3 regions of the Pantoea deleyi genome follow, and region 1 is predicted to be linked to each of the others. Evidence: predicted binding sites of a transcription regulator. Region 1 holds the regulator's gene; each other region holds the start of a gene.

Region 1 (7,282 bases):
AGGCTGTGGTATCAAGACGATAGAGCGTTGACAGGATAAGCATAAAGCGATTTACCGCCCGCTTCTGTTCCGCATATTCATCGGACAGCAGCAGCTCACGCACCGCGCGAACGCGATCCTGAGGACGTGATTCCACGGACACAGGCTGAGACGCTTTCGCTGCTTCTTTTGACGCGGGCTGCGCAGGCGAAGCGGGCGCCGTCTGACCGGCGGTGAACTTCAGCATGCGGCGCAGAATGTCGGATGCGCTTTCGCCAATATGTTGCGTGTGGCTGGCAATATAACGGTAGAGCTCTTCGTCAACTTCGATCGTTTTCATCTTATTCCGTACGGTTCTTTCTCATGGCAGAACCACCTGTTTCCTGAAAAGCCCTGAGTATAGCCAGGCAATTCAACGGGTGTGTGGGTTCTAACATCAGGATTATAAAGTTAAATTCAGGCGGGTTGTTAGTAATCAAACGGTTTACGGGCAAAAGTCAGAATATATCCTAATGCCGCCGGAACCGGCGCGCCTGAAAAGGTGAAACCATGATAACCTAAGCTCAGGTCTCAAACTTAAGAACTTTGCTATGATTTTGAACGCCCGTCTGCAAACTGAACAATCTTCTGCTGATTCCCTGCCCATCCTGCTTATTCACGGTCTGTTTGGCAGTCTGGATAACCTTGGCGTGCTGGCGCGCGGGCTGAAAGATGCCGGTCCGCTGCTGCAGGTGGACGTCCGTAACCACGGACTGTCCCCCCGTTCCAGCGAGATGAACTACGCTGTAATGGCGCAGGATATGGTTGATACGCTGGATGCTCAGGGCATCGACCGCGTCGCGGTGATCGGTCACTCGTTGGGCGGCAAAATCGCCATGACGATGAGCGCGCTTATCCCGGACCGCATTGCGCGACTGGTGATGATCGACATCGCGCCGGTGGACTATCAGACCCGTCGCCACGACGACATCTTTGCCGCTATCCGTGCCGTGACGGCGTCGGGCGTGACTCTGCGCAGCGAGGCGGCGCGGGTTATGCGTACGCTGATCGTCGAAGAGGGCGTCATCCAGTTCCTGCTGAAGTCGTTTCAGGAGGGCGAATGGCGCTTCAACGTGCCGGTGCTGTGGGACAACTACACAACGATTTCTGGCTGGGTGCCGGTGCCCGCCTGGCCCCATCCGGCGCTGTTTATTCGCGGCGGGGAGTCCAGCTATCTGGACAATGGCTATCGCGATGCCCTGCTCCAGCAGTTTCCGGCCGCGCAGGCGCACGTCATTGGCGGCGCAGGACACTGGGTTCACGCGGAAAAACCCGATGCCGTTTTGCGCGCGGTTCGCCGATTTTTTGCGCTTTAAAAGCAAATAGATGGCGGTAAAGGTTTAGGATTGGCGTCGGGCGTAAGCGTGAAGTATGATGTCGCGCTAAAATTTTGCCGCGGGTCAGTTTTGCTGCGGCAGCGGCCAATAATTTATAATCTGCGCGGTGAGTGTCTGACACCCGCACCCATTCAGTTTTACTAAGCCATGGCAAAAGAACAGACTGACCGCACGACGCTCGATCTCTTTGCTGATGAGCGCCGCCCCGGTCGACCCAAAACCAGTCCGCTTTCGCGTGATGAACAGCTGCGCATCAACAAGCGCAATCAACTGAAACGCGACAAAGGGCGCGGACTTCGTCGTGTCGAGCTGAAAATGAACAGTGAAGCCGTCGATGCACTCAATACGCTGGCAGAACAGCGCAATCTCAGCCGCAGCGAACTGATTGAACAGATGCTGCTGGCACAGCTCAAACTGGATTAACGCGGGCAAACCGCACGCAGGAGCAAATGTCGAGGCTTTAACCGTTCCGCGGGTTTGCCTCGTCTGCTATTATTCGCTGAATTGTGCTGCGGCACACATCTCATCATCAGGATTTAAGAGGTTATTTTACTCATGGCACTCGTAGGCATCTTCTTTGGCAGCGATACCGGCAACACCGAAAACATTGCAAAAATGATCCAGAAGCAGCTGGGTAAAGACGTTGCAGAAGTGCATGACATCGCGAAAAGCACAAAAGAAGATCTGGAAGCGTTTGATATCCTGCTGCTGGGCATTCCGACCTGGTACTACGGTGAAGCGCAGTGCGACTGGGATGACTTCTTCCCGACGCTGGAAGAGATCGATTTCAACGGCAAACTGGTTGCGCTGTTTGGCTGCGGCGACCAGGAAGATTACGCAGAGTACTTCTGTGACGCGATGGGTACCATTCGCGACATCATCGAGCCACACGGCGCGGTCATCGTCGGCCACTGGCCAACCGAAGGCTACCATTTTGAGGCTTCAAAAGGTCTGGCCGATGACAAACACTTCCTGGGTCTGGCCATTGACGAAGATCGTCAGCCTGAACTGACCAGCCAGCGTGTTGAGCAGTGGGTTAAGCAGATCTTCGATGAGCTGCAGCTGAAAGAGATTCTGGAAGCCTGATCCTGCATGCCTCAATGTGAGCGCCAGCTCACATTGAGGCAATGGAAATTCCTATAGAAATAATAGCCACATTTTTTTAACTTTCTCCGTTTAATCTGTAGAATACCCGCATCGATCTTCCGCGTATTTTCTCAGTCGGTAAGTCGAAGTGATGGTCAGACAGACTCTGCCAGAATCCTCCCCGGCCCGGTGACGAATCCCCTCTCGCCCAGGATGATTCAGGCACGCCCTCTGGTTTTCATTTCATCGCTTCAGCTTTATAATGAGACGCAAATGAGAATAAGCGCAGATCGACATTCAGGGCGACAAGCCACAAAAGTGATATTAGTAACAGGACAAAATCCGCATGACTGACAACAACACCGCATTAAAGAAGGCTGGCCTGAAAGTAACGCTGCCCAGACTGAAAATTCTGGAAGTGCTTCAGGAACCTGAGTGCCATCACGTCAGTGCGGAAGATTTGTACAAACGCCTGATCGATATCGGCGAAGAGATTGGCCTGGCTACCGTTTACCGTGTTCTGAACCAGTTCGACGATGCGGGCATTGTCACGCGTCACAACTTTGAAGGCGGCAAATCTGTCTTCGAACTGACTCAGCAGCACCACCACGATCACCTGATCTGCCTGGATTGCGGCAAGGTTATCGAGTTCAGCGATGAATCTATCGAAACGCGTCAGCGCGAAATCGCGACCCGTCATGGCATCAAGCTGACCAACCACAGCCTCTATCTCTACGGCCACTGCACCGTGGGCGACTGCCGGGAAAACGAAAACCTGCACGACCAGTAATTCTGGCACGGCGGGATACAAAAAAACCGGTGAATGCACCGGTTTTTTTTCGTCCATCGTATGGCCAGGTCAGGCGACCAGCGTCTCCTGCAGATAACGCCAGCGCGGAATAGTGCTGCTGCAATCCAGAATCGCCAGAGAGATACGGCTCTGATTATTACCGTTCATCATCTGCATTTCGCGATACTGCACGGTGATCTCTTTTTCATGATGCGACAGGACCACATGTTCACAGGTGGCGATACGCATCCCCTCCCGCTGCCCCTGCAGCTGCCGGAAAAGATCCTCGACGCCGTTAAGGTTGTACTCTTTGCCCTTCGGCGTCACCATGCGAAATTCGGGATGAAAATAGGACATCAGCAACTCAAAACTGTCATCAGAACCGGCCGCCTGATTAAAAATACGTTCAATGAGCTGATGTAAAACGACGACACTGTGTCTGGCTTCCTGAGCGAGAGCATTCATTTTTTTTCCTTCTGTAACCCGCTTTGCGACCTCTGAGAGCGCATAGCCTACCTGAAAGCGGCTAATTCACACCCTGAAATTGATTAATTTTTTTAAACTCAGATTACTCTCACGGGGGGTGCGGATGCGGTTGCGGTTAGTACAGAATAAACGTCGGTGATGATGAAAATCGGGGCAATAAAAAAGGGCGATAAATCGCCCTTTTGCCATTTTATGGGGTCAGCCCCGGATGCTATTATTCGCCGGTTTTCGCCCAAGTATCGCGAAGACCGACGGTGCGGTTAAACACCAGCTGCGACGGCTTCGAGTAAACGCTGTCGGCGCAGAAATAGCCTTCGCGTTCGAACTGGAACGGTACACCCGGTTCCGCATCGCGCAGGCCCGGCTCGACGAAGCCATTTTTGATGGTCAGCGACGCCGGGTTGATCACCGCCAGGAAGTCCTCGGCCGCGCCCGGGTTTGGCACACTGAACAGACGATCATACAGGCGGAACTCAGCAGGCTGCGCATGATCCGCCGAAACCCAGTGAATCACCCCTTTGACCTTGCGGCCATCGGCCGGATCTTTGCTCAGCGTATCGACATCGCTGGTGCAGTAGATGCAGGTGATGTTACCCGCTTCATCTTTGGCGACGCGCTCGGCACGAATCACATAGGCGTTGCGCAGGCGAACCTCTTTGCCCAGCACCAGACGCTTATACTGCTTGTTCGCCTCTTCGCGGAAGTCCGCGCGATCGATCCAGATTTCGCGGCTGAACGGCACGTCACGCGTGCCCATCTCCGGTTTGCCCGGATGATTTGGCATGGTGATAACTTCGTTGTGGCCCGCTGGCAGGTTCTCGATCACGATTTTAAGCGGATCCAGCACGGCCATGGCGCGTGGCGCATTCTCGTTGAGATCGTCACGGATGCACGATTCCAGCGACGCCATCTCCACGATGTTGTCCTGCTTGGTGACGCCAATGCGACGGCAGAACTCACGGATAGAGGCGGCGGTATAGCCACGACGACGCAGGCCCGACACGGTCAGCATACGCGGATCATCCCAGCCTTCGACATGCTTCTCGGTCACCAGCTGGGTGAGTTTGCGTTTTGACATCACCGCATACTCCAGGTTCAGACGCGAGAACTCATACTGACGCGGATGCGCCGGAATGGTGATGTTATCCAGCACCCAGTCGTAGAGACGGCGGTTGTCCTGGAACTCCAGCGTACAGAGCGAGTGCGTAATGCCTTCCAGCGCATCGGAGATACAGTGGGTGAAGTCATACATCGGGTAGATGCACCACTTGTTGCCCGTCTGGTGATGCTCCGCGAACTTGATACGGTAGAGCACCGGATCGCGCATCACGATGAAGTTTGAAGCCATGTCGATTTTAGCGCGCAGGCAGGCGGTGCCTTCGGCGAACTCACCGTCACGCATTTTCCCGAACAGCGCCAGGTTCTCTTCCACGCTGCGGTCGCGATAGGGGCTGTTTTTACCCGCCTCTTTCAGGGTGCCGCGATATTCACGGATCTGATCCGGGCTCAGCTCATCGACGTAGGCCAGTCCTTTAGAGATCAGCTCAACGGCGAAGTGATAGAGCTGATCAAAATAGTCTGATGAGTAACGGACGTCACCGCTCCACTCAAAACCCAGCCACTGGACGTCACGCTTGATGGATTCAACGAACTCGATATCCTCTTTGACCGGATTGGTGTCGTCAAAACGCAGGTTGCATTGACCCTGATAATCCTGGGCGATGCCAAAATTCAGACAGATCGATTTCGCATGACCAATATGCAGATAGCCATTGGGCTCTGGCGGAAAACGGGTATGCACGCTGCTGTGCTTGCCGCTCGCCAAATCTTCGTCGATGATCTGACGAATAAAGTTAGTTGGGCGGGCTTCAGCCTCACTCATCTCAAAAATCCTCAATACGAATAACGGGTGATTTGTACCACGAAGTAACGGAGTATGATCCACAAAGCGTCTGAGGGAAACAACCGTTTGTTAAGCCTTTAAAACAAAAAAGGCAGGAATCGCTTCCTGCCTGTGGGGTTCTGTTGCGGGGATTAGCCTTTCACTTCGTACAGCGGGGTTTCGCCTGCCACGACCTGCCCCTGGGCCAGCAGCGTCAGACCGGCGAAATCATCGCTGTTGCTGACCACGACCGGACTCACCATGGAGCGCGCGTTGGCGTTGAGGAAATCCAGGTCCATCTCCAGCACAGGCTGACCGGCGACCACGCTGGCCCCCTCCTCCACCAGACGGGTAAAGCCTTTGCCGTCCAGCGCCACGGTATCCAGCCCCATGTGCACCACAATCTCCACGCCGTTGTCCGTTTCCAGGCAGAAGGCGTGATTGGTGTTGAAGATTTTCACCACGGTGCCCGCAATCGGCGCCACGACACGCTTGTCGCTGGGTTTGATCGCCAGACCGTCGCCTACCGCTTTGCTGGCAAAGGCTTCATCCGGAACCGCTTCCAGCGCCACAACTTCACCGGAAACCGGTGCCAGCAGGGTCGCGATAACCCGCTTCTCACTGTTCAGCACCGCCTGCGGTTTGACTTCCGGCTCGGCTGGCGCGCTGCCGGTCGCGGCGGCCGCAACCGGCCCCTTGGTCAGCACTTTTTTCATGGCGGACGCGATGCTTTCAGCCTGGGTGCCGACGATAATCTGCACGCTCTGTTTGTTAAGGCGAATCACGCCGGAGGCACCGAGGCGTTTCGCCACGCCCTCATTTACCTGGGCGGAGTCGTTCACGTTGAGGCGCAGACGGGTAATACAGGCGTCGATGCCGGTCAGGTTGGTCGAGCCCCCTACCGCACCAATGTAGCGGCGCGCCAGAGATTCGGTCGCCGTCTCATCGCTACCGGTTTTGTCTACGTTGACGTCATAGCCATCACTTTCATCACCCGCTACCGCCAGCTCACGGCCTGGCGTCATCAGGTTGAATTTTTTGATGGTGAAGCGGAAGACCACATAGTAGATGGCGAAGAAGACCAGCCCCTGCGGGATCAGCATATACCAGTGTGTGGCCAGCGGGTTGCGGGTTGAGAGCACCATATCCACCAGCCCGGCGCTGAAGCCAAATCCCGCGATCCAGTGCATGCTGGCGGCGATAAAGACGGAGAGCCCGGTCAGCACCGCATGGATCAGATAGAGCACCGGCGCGACGAACATGAAGGAGAACTCCAGCGGTTCGGTGATGCCGGTAAAGAAAGCAGCAAACGCCGCGGCCAGCATGATACTGCCCACTTTGACGCGGTTCTCAGGACGTGCGCAGTGGTAAATCGCCAGCGCGGCACCCGGCAGACCAAACATCATAATCGGGAAGAAGCCCGCCTGATAACGACCGGTGATCCCCACGGTAGCCGTGCCGTCCGCCAGTGACTGCGCGCCGCCGAGGAACTTCGGAATGTCGTTAATACCGGCCACATCAAACCAGAACACGGAGTTCAGAGCGTGATGCAGACCAACCGGGATCAGCAGACGGTTAAAGAAGGCGTAGATACCGGCGCCGACAGAGCCGAGTTTCTGGATATGTTCCCCGAAGCCGACCAGACCGTTGAAGATCACCGGCCAGATATACATCAGGATAAAC
Region 2 (7,282 bases), 450 kb from region 1:
GGTACCGCAAATCTTCCTGTTTAAGTTGATTACAGACATCCTTGTAGTCATCAAAAAAGCATGAGCCATAGCCACTTGCACGCTGAGCGCCAGACACAACACTCCTGGATGTATCAAGCATTGTTTGATGTAACTCAGCAAGCGTCTTCTCAAATTTAATCGCGATGGTTCGTTCAGCCTGAAGTTTCAGCTTCAGATAAGACATACTCATCATCATCCCTTTGTGTAGAATTCCTTATACAACGATTGTATACTGATGAGAAAGGTATGCAAGGAAAGTGGTTTATGGAAAGGATCAAGTGGCTGTTTTTATACGCCATGTTCACCCTGTTTTATCTTGTAGTGATTCCGGAAATCATCTTCCGGACCCTCTCGGAGTATGCCTACATGAAGCTCGGTGAAATCGTTAATCCATTCCAGATTTTCCCTTCAACGGTGAATGCGTTATTCATAGCGATAGTAGTTTCTTCTTTGCTATTAGCATGGTTGACCTTTAAATTGATAAAGCGCGTAACTAAACGCGGTAATGCTACGCATTAATCCATCGCATTCAATAAAGAGCAAGGTAGGACTTAAATTTTCTGCTATTAGCAGCCCAAACGAACCGCCTCGTCGATATTAATAATCTGACAGAAAAAGACCATTTTTCGGTTGTCGAGTATCCTGCAGCTTTAATCCTAAACTTATGCCATAGCCTCTTTTCAGTATCCTAAGAAAATAGGTTAGCTTAAAACAGTAGCCCTAACCCTTTTCTCCCCGCAGATTAAAGCGGGGATTTTCATCATGACGAGCGTATTGATGACGTAACCTGGCGCTAAAAGTCAGCCAGTTCAGCAATCCGTCTGCCGCTACGCATTTCCAGAAAATCGAGCAGCCGACGAGGCGTGACATTCAGCACCCGATCCTCCGGAAAATCCACCTCACGGGCGATACGCAGGCAGTGGTCGAAATGGCCGAGCGTAAAGGCGGTGTGAGAATCGGAGCCAAACGCCAGCCGTCCACCGGCATCGCGTACTGCGGCGGCGATAGCCCGGCAGTTGGGTTCGCTGCCCGGCCGCGAATGGGTAAAGGAGGAGTTATTCAGCTCCAGCGCCACATCGTAATAGGCGGCGGCTTCGGCGATGGCCGGAATATCGACCGGGAACTTCGGGTTGCCCGGATGGCTGATGATATGAACCAGCCCGCCCGCCATCGCCGCGATCATGGCGTCAGTGTGATGCTTTCTGTCGCGCGGTGCATAGACCGGCTCGTGAAAACCGGCGACGATCAAATCCAGCGCATCGAGCATCGGGCCGGAACAGTCGATCTCGCCCTGCTGATTTTTAATATTGGCCTCAATACCCCGCAGGATTGCCACGCCGTCAATCACCCGCGGCCAGATGCGCATATTAATAAAGTGCCAGTAGTGCGGTGCGTCGGCCATGTCCGGACCGTGATCGGTAATGGCAAACAGTTTCAGGCCGGTTTGCTTCGCCTGAGCCACATAGTCATGCAGCGTGCTGTAAGCATGCGTACTCGCGATGGTGTGCATATGCAGATCTACCGGATACATCCTCTTCTCCTGCTGATTGCCCCTGACAGGGCCGATTGATTAATAGCCACGCTGACGGTCCACTCTGCCTTTTGGCTGCTCACCTGCCTGATCCTGCAGAATTGCGCGGGCGATAAAGTCGTTAGCTTCGTCGATCAAGGTTACCGCCGCATTATGGGGCGTGATCGTGACGCGCGGATGGGACCAGAGCGGATGCGCCTCGGGCAGAGGTTCAACCTGAAAGACATCCAGCGCCGCCGCTTTCAGCTGTCCGCTATCGAGCGCGGCCAGCAGGTCGGCTTCCACCACCTGCGCACCACGCGCGATATTGAGGAAGAAGGCGCCATGCGGGAGCTGCTGCAAAAAGGCGTGATCGACCAGGTTCACGGTTTCCGGCGTGCTCGGCAGCAGGTTGATGAGCACCCGCGTCTCGCGCAGGAACGCGGGCAGCGCCTCGCGGCCGGCAAAGCTGGTCACTCCGTCGATCGTTTTAGGTGATCGACTCCAGACGCGCAGCGGGAATCCCCAGGGTTTCAGGCTCTCTGCCACGCTCTGCCCCAGCACGCCCGCACCGAGGATGCCGACGGTGAACGTTTCGCGCGTGTAAGGCGGCAGCGGCTGCCAGCACGCCTGCTGCTGCTGGAGGCGGTAGTCATCAAACCGGCGGAACCAGTTCAGCACGCTATGAACCGCGTACTCCTGCATCTGTCGCGCCATCCCGGTATCCTCCAGCCGGTAAAGCGGTACGCTGTCGGGCAGCATGTCCGGATGCTGCTGCAGCTGTTTCAGGATCTCGTCCACGCCCGCGCCCAGCGCAAAGACCCCGCGCAGCGTGGCGCGGCCCTGCAGCATCTCAGCGGGCGGGGAACGGACCAGCGCGTAATCGGCTGGCCGATTGTCGCCGGGCTGCCAGGCACGAACCGTTGCCTGAGGCAGGCGCTGTTGTAAACCGTTAATCCAGGCCGCGGCAGACTGCGACGGGTGATACCAGATGATCTCCATCCTGCTCTCCTTTTTTCTTTCAGCGTCCAGGAAAAGCAGCATGAGAGCAAGAAAAAACCGGTGGGGAAAAGCGCTTTTTTGCCGGTCAATAATTCCTGTGGCTTCACATTTCCGGCTCGCTTCAGGGTGAAGTGGTCAGATAAGGTCTAAAGTTGGTCCTGTGGTCAATGCGTTACGCGCGGCCGCATTTCGGACAAGGAGAAAAACCGATGATAAAAATTGAGGTAAACGCCGCCGAACGGCGTCAGCGTTATGCACCTTATCTGCTCACGTTGCTGCTGAGCGTACCCGCCTTCGCGGCTCAGGCCGATGACAGCAGCCGCATGCTGAACAATCAGCCGCAGCCGCCGGATGTCCGCTTAGGCCCGCTGTTCAATGCCGTGCAGCAGGCGAAATTCTATCCGGATCAAAAAACCTTTGCTGATGCGGTGCCGAAGTTCGACCCCTCGTCGATTCTGGCCGACTGGCAGATGCAGAAAAAACAGCGCAATTTCGACCTCAAACGCTTCGTCGATGCCAACTTTACCCTGCCCGCCGCGGGCGACAAGTATGTGCCGCCCGCCGGACAGAATCTGCGTGAGCACATCGATGGTCTGTGGCCGGTGCTGACGCGCACGGCCAGCAGTGCCGGTCAGTATGACTCGCTGCTGCCGCTGCCCAAACCCTATGTGGTGCCGGGCGGACGCTTCCGCGAAATTTATTACTGGGACAGCTACTTCACCATGCTGGGCCTCGCCGAAAGCGGCCACTGGGATAAAGTGCAGGATATGACGGATAACTTCGCCTCCCTGCTCGACCGCTATGGCCACATCCCCAACGGCAACCGCAGCTATTACCTGAGCCGCTCACAGCCGCCGTTCTTCAGCCTGATGGTCGATCTGCTGGCGACGCACGATAACGGCCAGGCCTACACCCGCTACCTGCCGCAGCTGCAGAAAGAGTATGACTACTGGATGGCGGACAGCGACAACGTCGCGGCGGGTGCAGCCAGCAAACGGGTGATTAAGCTGGCAGACGGCACGCTGCTCAACCGCTACTGGGATGCGCGTGACGTGCCGCGCACCGAGTCCTGGATGGATGACATCGCCACCGCGCAGAAAGCGCCTCAGCGCAATAAGGCGGAACTCTACCGCGAGCTGCGTTCCGGTGCCGCCTCGGGCTGGGATTTCAGTTCGCGCTGGTTTACCGACGCGCATAATCTCTCGACCATCCGGACCACGCAGCTGGCGCCGGTCGATCTCAACAGCCTGCTGTTCCATCTGGAGCAGACGCTGTCGAAAGCCTATCAGATGAACAAGCAGACCGATCGCGCGAAGCAGTTTGCCGACCGGGCAGAGAAGCGCCAGGCGGCCATCAACCGCTATCTCTGGGACAGCAAACAGAACTGGTATGCCGATTATGACTGGCAGAAAAAGCAGGTCCATCCGCAGCTGACCGCCGCGACGCTCTTTCCGCTCTATCTGCAGGTCGCCAGCGATAAGCAGGCTGAAAGCACCGCCCGTGCGGTGGAGAAACAGCTGCTGAAGCCGGGCGGTCTGGTGACCACGACCGTCAACAACGGCCAGCAATGGGATGCCCCGAACGGCTGGGCACCGCTGCAGTGGGTCGCCGTCGAGGGTCTGGAACACTACAACCAGCCGAAACTGGCAAAAGAGGTGGGCATCCGCTTCCTGCAGAACGTCCAGAACACCTATGACCGGGAGCATAAGCTGGTCGAAAAATATGTCGTCGAAGGCAAAAACCTTGGTGGTGGCGGTGGCGGCGAATACCCGCTGCAGGATGGTTTTGGCTGGACCAACGGCGTCACGCTGAAACTGCTTGATAAATACTGTCCGAAAGAGAAAACCTGCAACAGCGCCCACGATATTCCTCAGGCGTCGGCCTCACAGCCTTAGTGCTCTCCGGATACCTCTGGCCCTGCCGGAGGTATCCTCTCCCCCTTTCAGCGAATTTTACTTGAACTTTTTTCAGTCGCAGGCAAAATTGCAGCGAATTTTAAAAGGTAATAATTCTCATTATGATAATGAGATTAACTATCAAGACTATTGTCCACCTGCCTGATCGCTTTGCTAAGAAAGGAATTTCGATGAAACTGTCATTGCCGCTGAAAGGTTATGTTCCCCTCTGCACTCTGGCGCTGACCACGCCTGCTCTGAGTTTCGCTGCCGATATGGTAGTGACGGCTCAGCCGCTGGAAGATTCCGCCTCCCCTACCCAGGGATATCTGGCGACCACCAGCGAGGGCGCGACCAAAAACGACCGTTCGCTGATCACTACGCCGCAGTCCATCTCCGTAGTGACCCGCCAGCAGATACAGGATCAGGGGGCGCTGACCCTGAATCAGGCGCTGGGTTACAGCTCAGGCGTCTTTACCAATTTCGGCGGTGCCGCCACCCGGTATGACACCATTGCACTGCGCGGTTTCCACGGCGGTGATGTCGATAACACCTTCCTCGACGGTATGCGGCTGATGAGCGACGGCGGCAGTTTCAACGTTCTGCAGGTTGATAACGCCTTCCTGGAGCGTGTCGACGTGATCAAAGGTCCCTCTTCTGCACTCTATGGGCAGACCGTGCCGGGCGGGCTGGTCAATATGGTGACCAAACGTCCTCAGTTCAGCGAAGAAGGTCACATCCAGCTGCAGGCCGGCAGCAATGCCACCACCGGCACGATGTTTGACTACACCAACGCCATTAACGATCAGTGGGCCTTCCGCCTGACCGGCATCACGCGCAATGGCGATACCCAGTATGCGCACACCCGCGAAGAGAAATATGCGCTGATGCCGCAACTGATGTGGCAGCCGGATGAGGATACCCATCTGATCCTGAAAGCCTACCTGCAGAAGGATCCCTCAGGTGGCTATCACGGTTCCGTTCCCGGCGACGGCAGCCTCAACGAACACAACGGCTACAAGCTGAACAACGACTTCTATGAAGGCAACAGCGACCTCGACCAGTTCAAACGACGCGAACAGATTTACAGCTTCGATTTTGGTCACCGCTTCAACGACGTCTGGTCATTCGCCTCTACCGGCAGCTACAGCCACTCGAATGTCGATCTCGATCAGGTCTATCAGATTGGCTGGGATCGCACTAATCCCGACCTGCTGAACCGCTACTACTCCGGCGAACGATCCTCGCTGGCTGCCTGGTCTACCGATAACCGCCTGACGGCAGAGTTCAGCACCGGTGAGCTGGAGCATCGCGTCTCCCTCGGTGGCGAGTACCACCGTTATAAGAATGATATTATGGCCGCCAGCGGCTCAGCCTCGCAGCTGAATGCCCTGACCGGCGAGCAGGTGGGCGAGATGCCTGACTACCTCTGGACCAGTAAAACCCGTCGCTACTATCAGACCGGGCTCTACCTGCAGGATGAGATGAAGCTGGATCGCTGGCATCTGGATCTCTCCGGCCGCTATGACCGTATCGTGGCGAACAACAGCGGCAGCGCCCGTCGTCAGGATGATCACGTCAGCGGTCGCGCCGCACTGCTCTACGCCTTCGACAACGGCATTTCGCCTTATGTCAGCTGGAGCCAGTCGATCACGCCGACCGCCCTCACCGATCCCAACAATAACCTGCTGAAGCCGACCACCGCTGAGCAGTATGAAGCCGGGGTGAAATATCAGCCGGTGGGCAGCCGCGATCTCTACAGCGTGGCGGTTTATGATCTGACGCAGAAAGATGTGGCAAACCGTAATGTGCAGACGGCGACCTATTCGCCATCGGGCAAAGTGCATTCACAGGGGATTGAACTGGAAGCGCACAATCAGCTGACGCCGCGCCTCAGCACCGTAGCGAGCTACACGCTGAATCATCTGCGCTACAAAGATTCGGTGGATGGCAACGACGGTCACACGCCTTACGTAACACCCAACAGCATGGCGGCCCTCTGGGGTCACTATCAGTTTGATTACGGCCTGAGTGCGGGCGCGGGCGTGCGCTACATCGGCAAACAGTGGGCGGACAACGAAAATACCACCCGTGTTCCTTCTGTCACGCTGTTCGATGCCTCCGTGAAGGCCGATCTGGGCGTCTGGAACAGCAGCCTGAAAGGTGCCTGGCTGCAGGTTAACGCTAATAACCTGACCGACCGCAACTACGTGGCGGGCTGCTACGGCACGGGCTACTGCTACCGGGGTGCGGAACGCAGCGTGATGGCGACCGTGGGTTACGACTTCTGATGAGCATGTAACAGATAAAAAAAGGGGACGAATCGCTTCGTCCCCTTTTTTATTGAAACCGTACCGGTTAACTGCGTACTTTGCGGTAGATAAACAGCACCACGATGGCACCGATTACAGCCACGACAAAGCTGCCGAAGTTAAACCCGTCAACGCGGCCGAAGCCAAACAGTGTACTGATCCAGCCACCCACTACGGCACCAATGATACCCAGTACGACCGTCAGAATGAAACCGCCACCGTCTTTACCCGGCATAATCCACTTCGCCAGAATACCCGCGATTAAGCCAAAGACGATCCAGGAAATAATACCCATCTGTTGCTCCTTCCTTTTTATGATTAAATCGTGAACGCCTGATTAATCAAGCGGTTTACTGCGATAAGTATAGACAGCTTTTCAGGATATGCCTGTCTCTGCACACCTTTTTTCGGGCTGGCCTGGCTAAAGCTTTTTTTACCTGCGCCGATAACCGTGACGAGGCAGAAAAACAGCGCAGAATAATGACCCTCTTGTGGAGCAGGATGTGAAAGAAACCGACCAGGAACAATATCTCAAACGTGGC
Region 3 (7,282 bases), 1.8 Mb from region 1:
CCGTCTGCATCCAGATTACACAGTTAACGCATGAGTGACCTGAACGATGCGGGATAAATTTTAACAACAAAAGCGCGATTGCCCGGCAGACTCTGCGGACAGCCGCAATCGGTTTAGCATTCGTTTACACTTTGTTTAACTGACTCAGCGCGTCAGACGCGAAAATCCCGCCTCCAGGTCAGCCAGCAGGTCATCAACGTGCTCCAGGCCGATGTGCAGACGCACCAGCGTGCCGGTGAAATCCACGCCGCCCGCCGGACGAATGGCGGCCAGCTCTTCGGGCTGATTCGCCAGAATCAGCGACTCGTAGCCACCCCAGGAGTAAGCCATGCTGAAATGATGGAAGTGATCGAGATATTCTGCCAGCCGGGCGTCATCTAATTTTTCCTGCAGGATAAAGGAGAACAGGCCGCTGCTGCCGTTAAAATCGCGCTGCCAGAACTTGTGCCCCTTGCTTTGCGCCAGCGCCGGATGGTTGACCCGCGCCACTTCCGGACGCGCCGCCAGCCACTCCGCCACCTGCAGGGCGCTCTCTTCATGCTGACGCAGACGGGTGCCCAGGGTTCGCAGACCGCGGCTCGCCATATAGGCGGTGTCGGCATCGACCATCTGCCCCATCAGATAGGAGTTCTCGCGCAGCTGATCGATACAGCGCGCATTGGCTACGGCGGTGCCGATCATCGCATCGCTGTGGCCAATCAGGTATTTGGTGCCGGCCTGAATCGAGATATCGACGCCGTGCGCCAGAGCATTAAAGAAGATCCCGGCCGCCCAGGTATTGTCGAGCATGATGATCGCGTCGGGTGCGCGGGCGCGAACGGCCGCGACGATCGCCGGGATATCCTGCACTTCCATGGTGATGGAGGCGGGCGACTCAAGGAAAACCACCCGGGTATTGGGCTGCACAAGCTCAGCGATTTCGCTGCCTGTCGTGTGATCGAACCAGCCCGTCGACACCTGCATTTTCGCCAGAATCTTTGTGCAGAAGTCCTGTGTCGGCTCATAGACCGCGCCGCTCATCAGCACATGATCGCCGGCTTCTACAAAGGCCAGAATCGCGTTCGCCACCGCTGCCGCGCCACAGGGGTAGAGCACGCAGCCTGCGCCGCCTTCCAGCTCGGTCATCGCATCCTGCAGCGCAAAGTGGGTGAGGGTGCCCCGGCGGCCATAAAAGAGTTCGCCTTTTGCCCGGCCTGCGGTGGCGCGTTTTTTCTCCGCAACGCTATCGAAAACCAGCGAGGAGGCGCGCTGAATCACCGCATTCACCGAACCCTGGGTATAACGCTTACTGCGTCCTGCGCTGACGAGCGTGGTATCAATTTTTCTGGTGGTCATGAGTCGCCTTTGCCGCTTCTGACTAAGCCCTCACGTTATCACGAAACGACCAGCAGGGTTGAGACTCAATGGTGATTATCAGAGTGCGTCGCAGCATAAAAAAACGGGCCCGCGAACGGGCCGCTTTTATTGTGCTACATCACGCCCATCAGGCGCGGTAACCAGAGTGAAATGGCAGGGACATAGGTGATCAGCATCAGCACCAGGAACAGCATGCCGTAGAAGGGCAGCATCTCCCTGACCACCTGTTCAATCTTCTGTTTACTCACCGCGCTGGCCACAAACAGCACCGTACCGACCGGCGGTGTAATCAGCCCGATCCCCAGGTTAGTCAGCATGATCATGCCGAAGTGAACCGGATCGATGCCCAGCGCGGTCGCCACCGGCAGCAGCACCGGCGTCAGAATCAGGATCAGCGGTGCCATATCCATCAGCGTTCCCACCACCAGCAGCAGGATGTTGATGCACATCAGAATCACATATTTGTTATCGGAGAGGCTGGTGAAGGCGTCCGTAATCAGGGTCGGGAGCTGCATAAAGGTCATTACCGCGCCGAAGCCCGCCGCGAAGGCGATCAGCACCATAACGATGGTGACGGTTTTAATGGTGCGGAACAGCAGGATGTGCAGCTGACGCCATTTGAAATCGCGGTAGATAAACATCGTCACAAAGAAGGCCCAGAAACAGGCAATGGCGGCAGACTCCGAGGCGGTGAAGATGCCGGAGAGGATGCCCCCCATGATGATCACCACGGTAAACAGCCCCCAGAACGCATCGAAGAAAATCTTCAGCGCCTGACGAAACGGGATCCGTTCGCCTTTGGGGTAGCCCCGTTTACGGGCAAAGCCCAGACACATCACCATAAGACAGGCCGCCAGCAGCAGGCCAGGGAAGATCCCGGCGACAAACAGGGAGGAGATGGTCACCATGCCGCCGGTCGCCAGCGAATAGATGACCGAGTTATGGCTGGGGGGCGTCAGCACCGCCTGCACCGATCCGCTGGCGGTCACGGCGGCGGCGAAATCACGCGGATAGCCTTTCTCCTCCATCTGCGGGATCATCACCGAGCCGATCGAGGCGGTATCCGCTACCGATGAACCGGAGATCGCGCCGAAGAAGGTCGAGGCGACAATGTTAACCAGGGAGAGCCCGCCGCGAATAAATCCGACAAAGATATAGGCGAAGTTGACCAGCCGCCGGGCAATGCCGCCCTCTGCCATGATCGCGCCCGCCAGAATAAAGAACGGAATGGTCAGCAGCGAAAATTTGTTGATGCCGTTGGTCACCTGGATCACCACCGCCTCCAGCGGCAGGTCGATCCACCACGCCCCGATAAAGGCGCTGAGGCCGACGGCGAAGGCAACCGGAAAGCCCACCATCAGGAGTACCAGTAAACTGCCTATCAGAATCAATGCATCCATTTTTAGTGCTCCGCGTTAGTGGGTGCCGCCCAGCGAGACAACCGGCCGCTGACTCTGATCGCCGTTCAGCAATCGCTCAATGACAAACAGCAGGGTAAAGATCGCGCCGATCGGGATCGGCAGGTAGATCTCGCCGTAGGTCACCGCGGGCAGCGCAGCGAGACTCTGCATCCACATCGCTTCGCACAGGCTGTAGCTGGCCTGAAAGATCACCAGACAGGTGGCGATCATCAGCAGGTCGCTGACGCGCAGCATCAGGCGCTGCCGGGCGGGCGACAGGCGATCGGTGACCATCGACACACAGATATGGGTCCCGGCACGCAGGCCCACCGGCGCGCCGATAAACGTAAAAATGATCATGCAGATAATGGCGACCGGTTCCGGCCAGGAGAGGGCACCGTTCATCACGTAACGGGCGAAGATCCCAATCGGGATCACCGTCACCATGATCAGCAGCGCCACCGCGGCCACCAGCATGCAGAGCAGATAAAGCCCATCCATCAGACGCGTATAAGCAGTCATAATTGATACCTGATTAAGCACGCCACACGGCAGTGTGGCGCCGGGATTATTTCACCTCAGCGATCCGGGTCATCAGATCCTGATATTTGCCGCCAAACTGATCGCGCACCGGCTGCGTCGCTTTCACGAAATAGTCGCGGTCGGTCTGCTGGAAGGTGACGCCGCCCGCCTTCATCTTCGCGATCGAGTCGTCGGTGTAGGTCGCCCAGAGCTGGCGCTCTTCATCCTGCGCCTCTTTACCGAGCTTTTTCAGCAGCGCCTGGTCGTCGGGCGTGAGACGATCCCAGGCACGTTTTGAATAGAGGATCATCTCCGGCTGGATAAAGTGGCCGCTGAGGGTGTAAAACTTCGCCACCGGCAGATAGTTATGGGCCACAAAGGTCGGGGGATTGTTCTCGGTGCCATCGACCACGCCGGTCTGCATGGCGCTGAACACTTCGCTGACGCCCATCGCCACCGGGTTCGCGCCCATGGCTTTCAGCGTCGCCAGCGAGATGGCGCTGTTCTGCACCCGGATCTTCATCCCTTTGAGATCCTCAGGCTTCGCCAGCGGTTTTTTGGTGATCATGTTGCGCTCACCGGCGTCGGTCCAGCCGAGAAAGACCATGCGGGCGTTGGGATCGTTATCGAACCGGCTGGCGATCTCGCGGCCTATCTCACCATCCAGAACCTTGTGCATATGGTCTGCGTCGCGAAAAATATAGGGCAGCGTCAGCACGCTGGTTTCCGGGGCAATCGAGGTCACCGGCGCCAGCGAAACGCGGATCATATCGATGGCGCCGAGCTGCACCTGTTGCAGCGTCTGATCTTCATCACCCAGCACGCCACCGGCATAGATCTTCATCTCCAGCCGTCCGTTGGTGGCCTGTTTCAGTTTGTCACCCATATGCTGCAGGGCGACCACCGTCGGATAGCCCGCGGGCTGCACTTCGGCAACTTTAATGACCTGTGCCTGGACGGCAGCGCTCATCATCGTCAACGCCAGGGCAGTTGCCAGGCCTGTTTTTATCATTCTCATTATGTTGTCTCCCGCAGAGGTAGGACGGCCCGGGATGGGGGCAAACCGGAGGGGCCGTGAGGAGCCAGCATAGTGAAAACCGGCGGGAGTAAAATGCAGCAGTGCTGATTGAATGAATCTCATCACATTTTGAAACGTTGTTTTAATAATTTTTCATGCAGCTTCACATTTTAGAAACATCCGGGCATATGGCGGCTTCACACGGTCGCGGACGGGGCCGTTACGGGGGCGCTATTTGTAAATACTAATGAGAACTACTATCAATTCGGCGCCGTTTTGCTATTATTTGCGCTTGTTTTGCATCCCTGAATCAGAAGTTGGAGAAGCAGCGTGGTAGCCAGTGAGTTGATGCAAACGGACCTCTCCGTTTGGGGCATGTATCAACATGCCGATATCGTGGTAAAGGTGGTTATGATTGGCCTGTTGCTGGCCTCTGTCGTGACCTGGGCGATCTTCTTCGGCAAATATGCCGAACTCAGCGCGGCGAAGCGTCGCCTGAAGCGCGAGCAGCAGGCGCTGGGCGAAGCCCGCAATCTCAATGACGCCGCCCGTATCGCCCAGTCGTTTACCGGCCACAGCCACAGCGCGGTGCTGCTGAACGATGCGCAGAATGAACTTGCGCTGTCGGCGGGCGTGGAAGACACCAACGGCATCAAAGACCGCACCAGTTTCCGCCTTGAGCGCCGCGTCGCGGCCTTCAGCCGCCACGCCGGACGGGGCAACGGTTTCCTGGCGACCATCGGTTCGGTCGCGCCATTCGTGGGGCTGTTCGGCACCGTCTGGGGCATCATGAACAGTTTTATCGGCATCGCGAAAACCCAGACCACCAATCTTGCCGTGGTCGCGCCGGGGATCGCCGAAGCGCTGCTGGCGACCGCGGTCGGCCTGGTGGCGGCTATCCCGGCTGTCGTGATCTACAACGTATTTGCCCGCATGATCGCTAACTATAAAGCCTCGCTGGGAGATGTGGCCGCCCAGGTCATGCTGCTGCAGAGCCGCGATATCGACCTCGGCACCGTCGCCCGGGATGTTCCGCGTCCCGCCACCGCGCAGAAACTGCGGTTAGGGTAACTACTTATGGCAATGCGATTAAACGACGACCTGGAAACACAGGGTGAAATGCACGAGATCAACGTGACGCCGTTTATCGACGTCATGCTGGTTCTGCTGATCATCTTTATGGTGGCCGCGCCCCTGGCGACGGTTGACGTGCGGGTGAACCTGCCCGCCTCGACCAGCGCGCCGCAGCCACGACCGGAAAAGCCGGTCTACCTGTCGATCAAGGCGGATAAGCAGCTCTATGTCGGCAACGATCGGGTCACGCCCGATTCGCTGGTGAACGTGCTGACCAGCCAGACCCAGGGCAATAAAGAGACCACCATCTTCTTCCAGGCGGATAAGTCAGTGGACTATGAAACGCTGATGAGCGTGATGGATAAGCTGCGCACGGCGGGCTACCTGAAGATCGGTCTGATGGGCATGGAAACCGTGAAGAAATAGCGGGTTATCCGGCATCAGAACAGGGCGACGGTTTCCGTCGCCTTTTTTTATGCCTGCGCAGCAGCCACACAAAATCAGGCCAACCGGCGATCGCACCGATCGGTTATGCTGGCTGAACTGAATTGTTAATTGGTTGTTACTTATGTACATAGTTTTGTAAAGTGCAATGGTGAGCCTGGTCACATTATTCCTGACTCAGGCAGGCTAAAACGGCTAAAAAACAACAGGAAGCCGTTATGAGTCACACCCCGTCTTTACAAAAGCCGCCAAAGAGTGCCGCCCGAACCATCTTTAACGTCACCAGTGGTAACTTCCTGGAGATGTACGATTTCATGGTATTTGGCTACTACGCCACCGCGATAGCCAAAACCTTCTTCCCCGGCGATGACCCGTTTGCCTCCCTGATGCTGACCCTGATGACCTTTGGTGCGGGCTTCCTGATGCGCCCGCTGGGGGCGATCATTCTGGGTGCCTACATCGATCATCATGGTCGTCGCAAAGGGCTGCTGCTGACGCTGAGCCTGATGGCGATAGGGACGCTGACCATCGCGCTGGTGCCGGGCTACGCCACTCTGGGCGCGGCGGCCCCGATCCTGATTCTGCTGGGACGCCTGCTGCAGGGCTTCTCGGCGGGTGTTGAGCTGGGCGGCGTGTCGGTCTATCTGGCGGAAGTGGCCCCTGAAGGGCGCAAAGGCTTTTTCGTCAGCTGGCAGTCGGGCAGTCAGCAGATTGCGGTGATCTTCGCTGCGCTGCTGGGGCTGATGCTGAACCATCTGCTGGCCAAAGAGGCGGTCACGGAGTGGGGCTGGCGTATTCCGTTTGTGGTCGGCTGTCTGATTGTGCCGTTCCTGTTCTATATCCGCCGGATGCTGGAGGAGACCGAGGCGTTCAGCAAACGTAAACATCATCCGGGCATGACGGAAATCATGCGGTCGGTGGCCAGCAACTGGGCGCTGGTGCTGGCGGGCATGCTGATGGTGGTCACCACCACGGTGATGTTCTACATGATTACCGCGTTTACCCCTACCTTTGGCAAAACCGTGCTGATGATGAGCGACAAGCAGGCGTTTCTGGTAACGCTCTGCGTCGGCATCTCAAATCTCTTCTGGCTGCCGCTGATGGGGGCGCTGTCCGATCGCGTCGGACGCCGTCCGCTGCTGATTGTCTTTACGCTGCTGATGATTGTCACCACCTGGCCGGTGCTGCACTGGCTGGTGGGCTCGGCCAGCTTCGCCCACCTGCTGGAAGCGGAGCTGTGGCTGTCGTTCCTCTATGCCAGCTATAACGGCGCGATGGTGGTCTATCTGGCGGAGATTATGCCTGCCGAGGTGCGTGCCGCCGGTTTCTCGATGGCTTACAGCCTGGCAACGGCGCTGTTTGGCGGCTTCACCCCGGCCATCTCCAGCTACCTGATCCACGCCACCGGTGACAAGGCGATGCCGGGCATCTGGCTGACCTTTGCGGCCGTCTGCGGGCTGATCGGCAC

What was found. The regulator Fur, encoded in region 1, represses iron uptake genes when iron is present. The targets are predictions, from matches to a motif close to ATAATAATGAGAACNACTATCAA.
Region 2: a site for Fur is predicted at 4,551-4,573, ahead of J1C59_RS11320 (TonB-dependent siderophore receptor). Genes of this name have one in related genera too.
Region 3: a site for Fur is predicted at 4,538-4,560, ahead of exbB (tol-pal system-associated acyl-CoA thioesterase). Genes of this name have one in related genera too.

Annotation. Positions count from the first base shown of each region.
Region 1 is NZ_CP071405.1:2,850,459-2,857,740, forward strand. Features, by position in the region: gene seqA (replication initiation negative regulator SeqA) at 1-319, opposite strand, end outside; gene ybfF (esterase) at 570-1,334, shown strand; gene ybfE (LexA regulated protein) at 1,503-1,778, shown strand; gene fldA (flavodoxin FldA) at 1,911-2,441, shown strand; gene fur (ferric iron uptake transcriptional regulator) at 2,788-3,231, shown strand; gene J1C59_RS13465 (hypothetical protein) at 3,301-3,696, opposite strand; gene glnS (glutamine--tRNA ligase) at 3,932-5,599, opposite strand; gene nagE (N-acetylglucosamine-specific PTS transporter subunit IIBC) at 5,752-7,282, opposite strand, start outside.
Region 2 is NZ_CP071405.1:2,398,291-2,405,572, forward strand. Features, by position in the region: gene J1C59_RS11295 (hypothetical protein) at 1-205, opposite strand, end outside; gene J1C59_RS11300 (hypothetical protein) at 268-540, shown strand; gene J1C59_RS11305 (phosphatase) at 815-1,552, opposite strand; gene ghrA (glyoxylate/hydroxypyruvate reductase GhrA) at 1,592-2,533, opposite strand; gene treA (alpha,alpha-trehalase TreA) at 2,743-4,428, shown strand; gene J1C59_RS11320 (TonB-dependent siderophore receptor) at 4,620-6,719, shown strand; gene J1C59_RS11325 (GlsB/YeaQ/YmgE family stress response membrane protein) at 6,787-7,035, opposite strand; gene J1C59_RS11330 (flagellar brake protein) at 7,244-7,282, shown strand, end outside.
Region 3 is NZ_CP071405.1:686,840-694,121, forward strand. Features, by position in the region: gene metC (cystathionine beta-lyase) at 145-1,335, opposite strand; gene J1C59_RS03395 (TRAP transporter large permease) at 1,470-2,756, opposite strand; gene J1C59_RS03400 (TRAP transporter small permease) at 2,772-3,278, opposite strand; gene J1C59_RS03405 (TRAP transporter substrate-binding protein) at 3,325-4,296, opposite strand; gene exbB (tol-pal system-associated acyl-CoA thioesterase) at 4,645-5,367, shown strand; gene exbD (TonB system transport protein ExbD) at 5,374-5,796, shown strand; gene tcuC (MFS transporter) at 6,033-7,282, shown strand, end outside.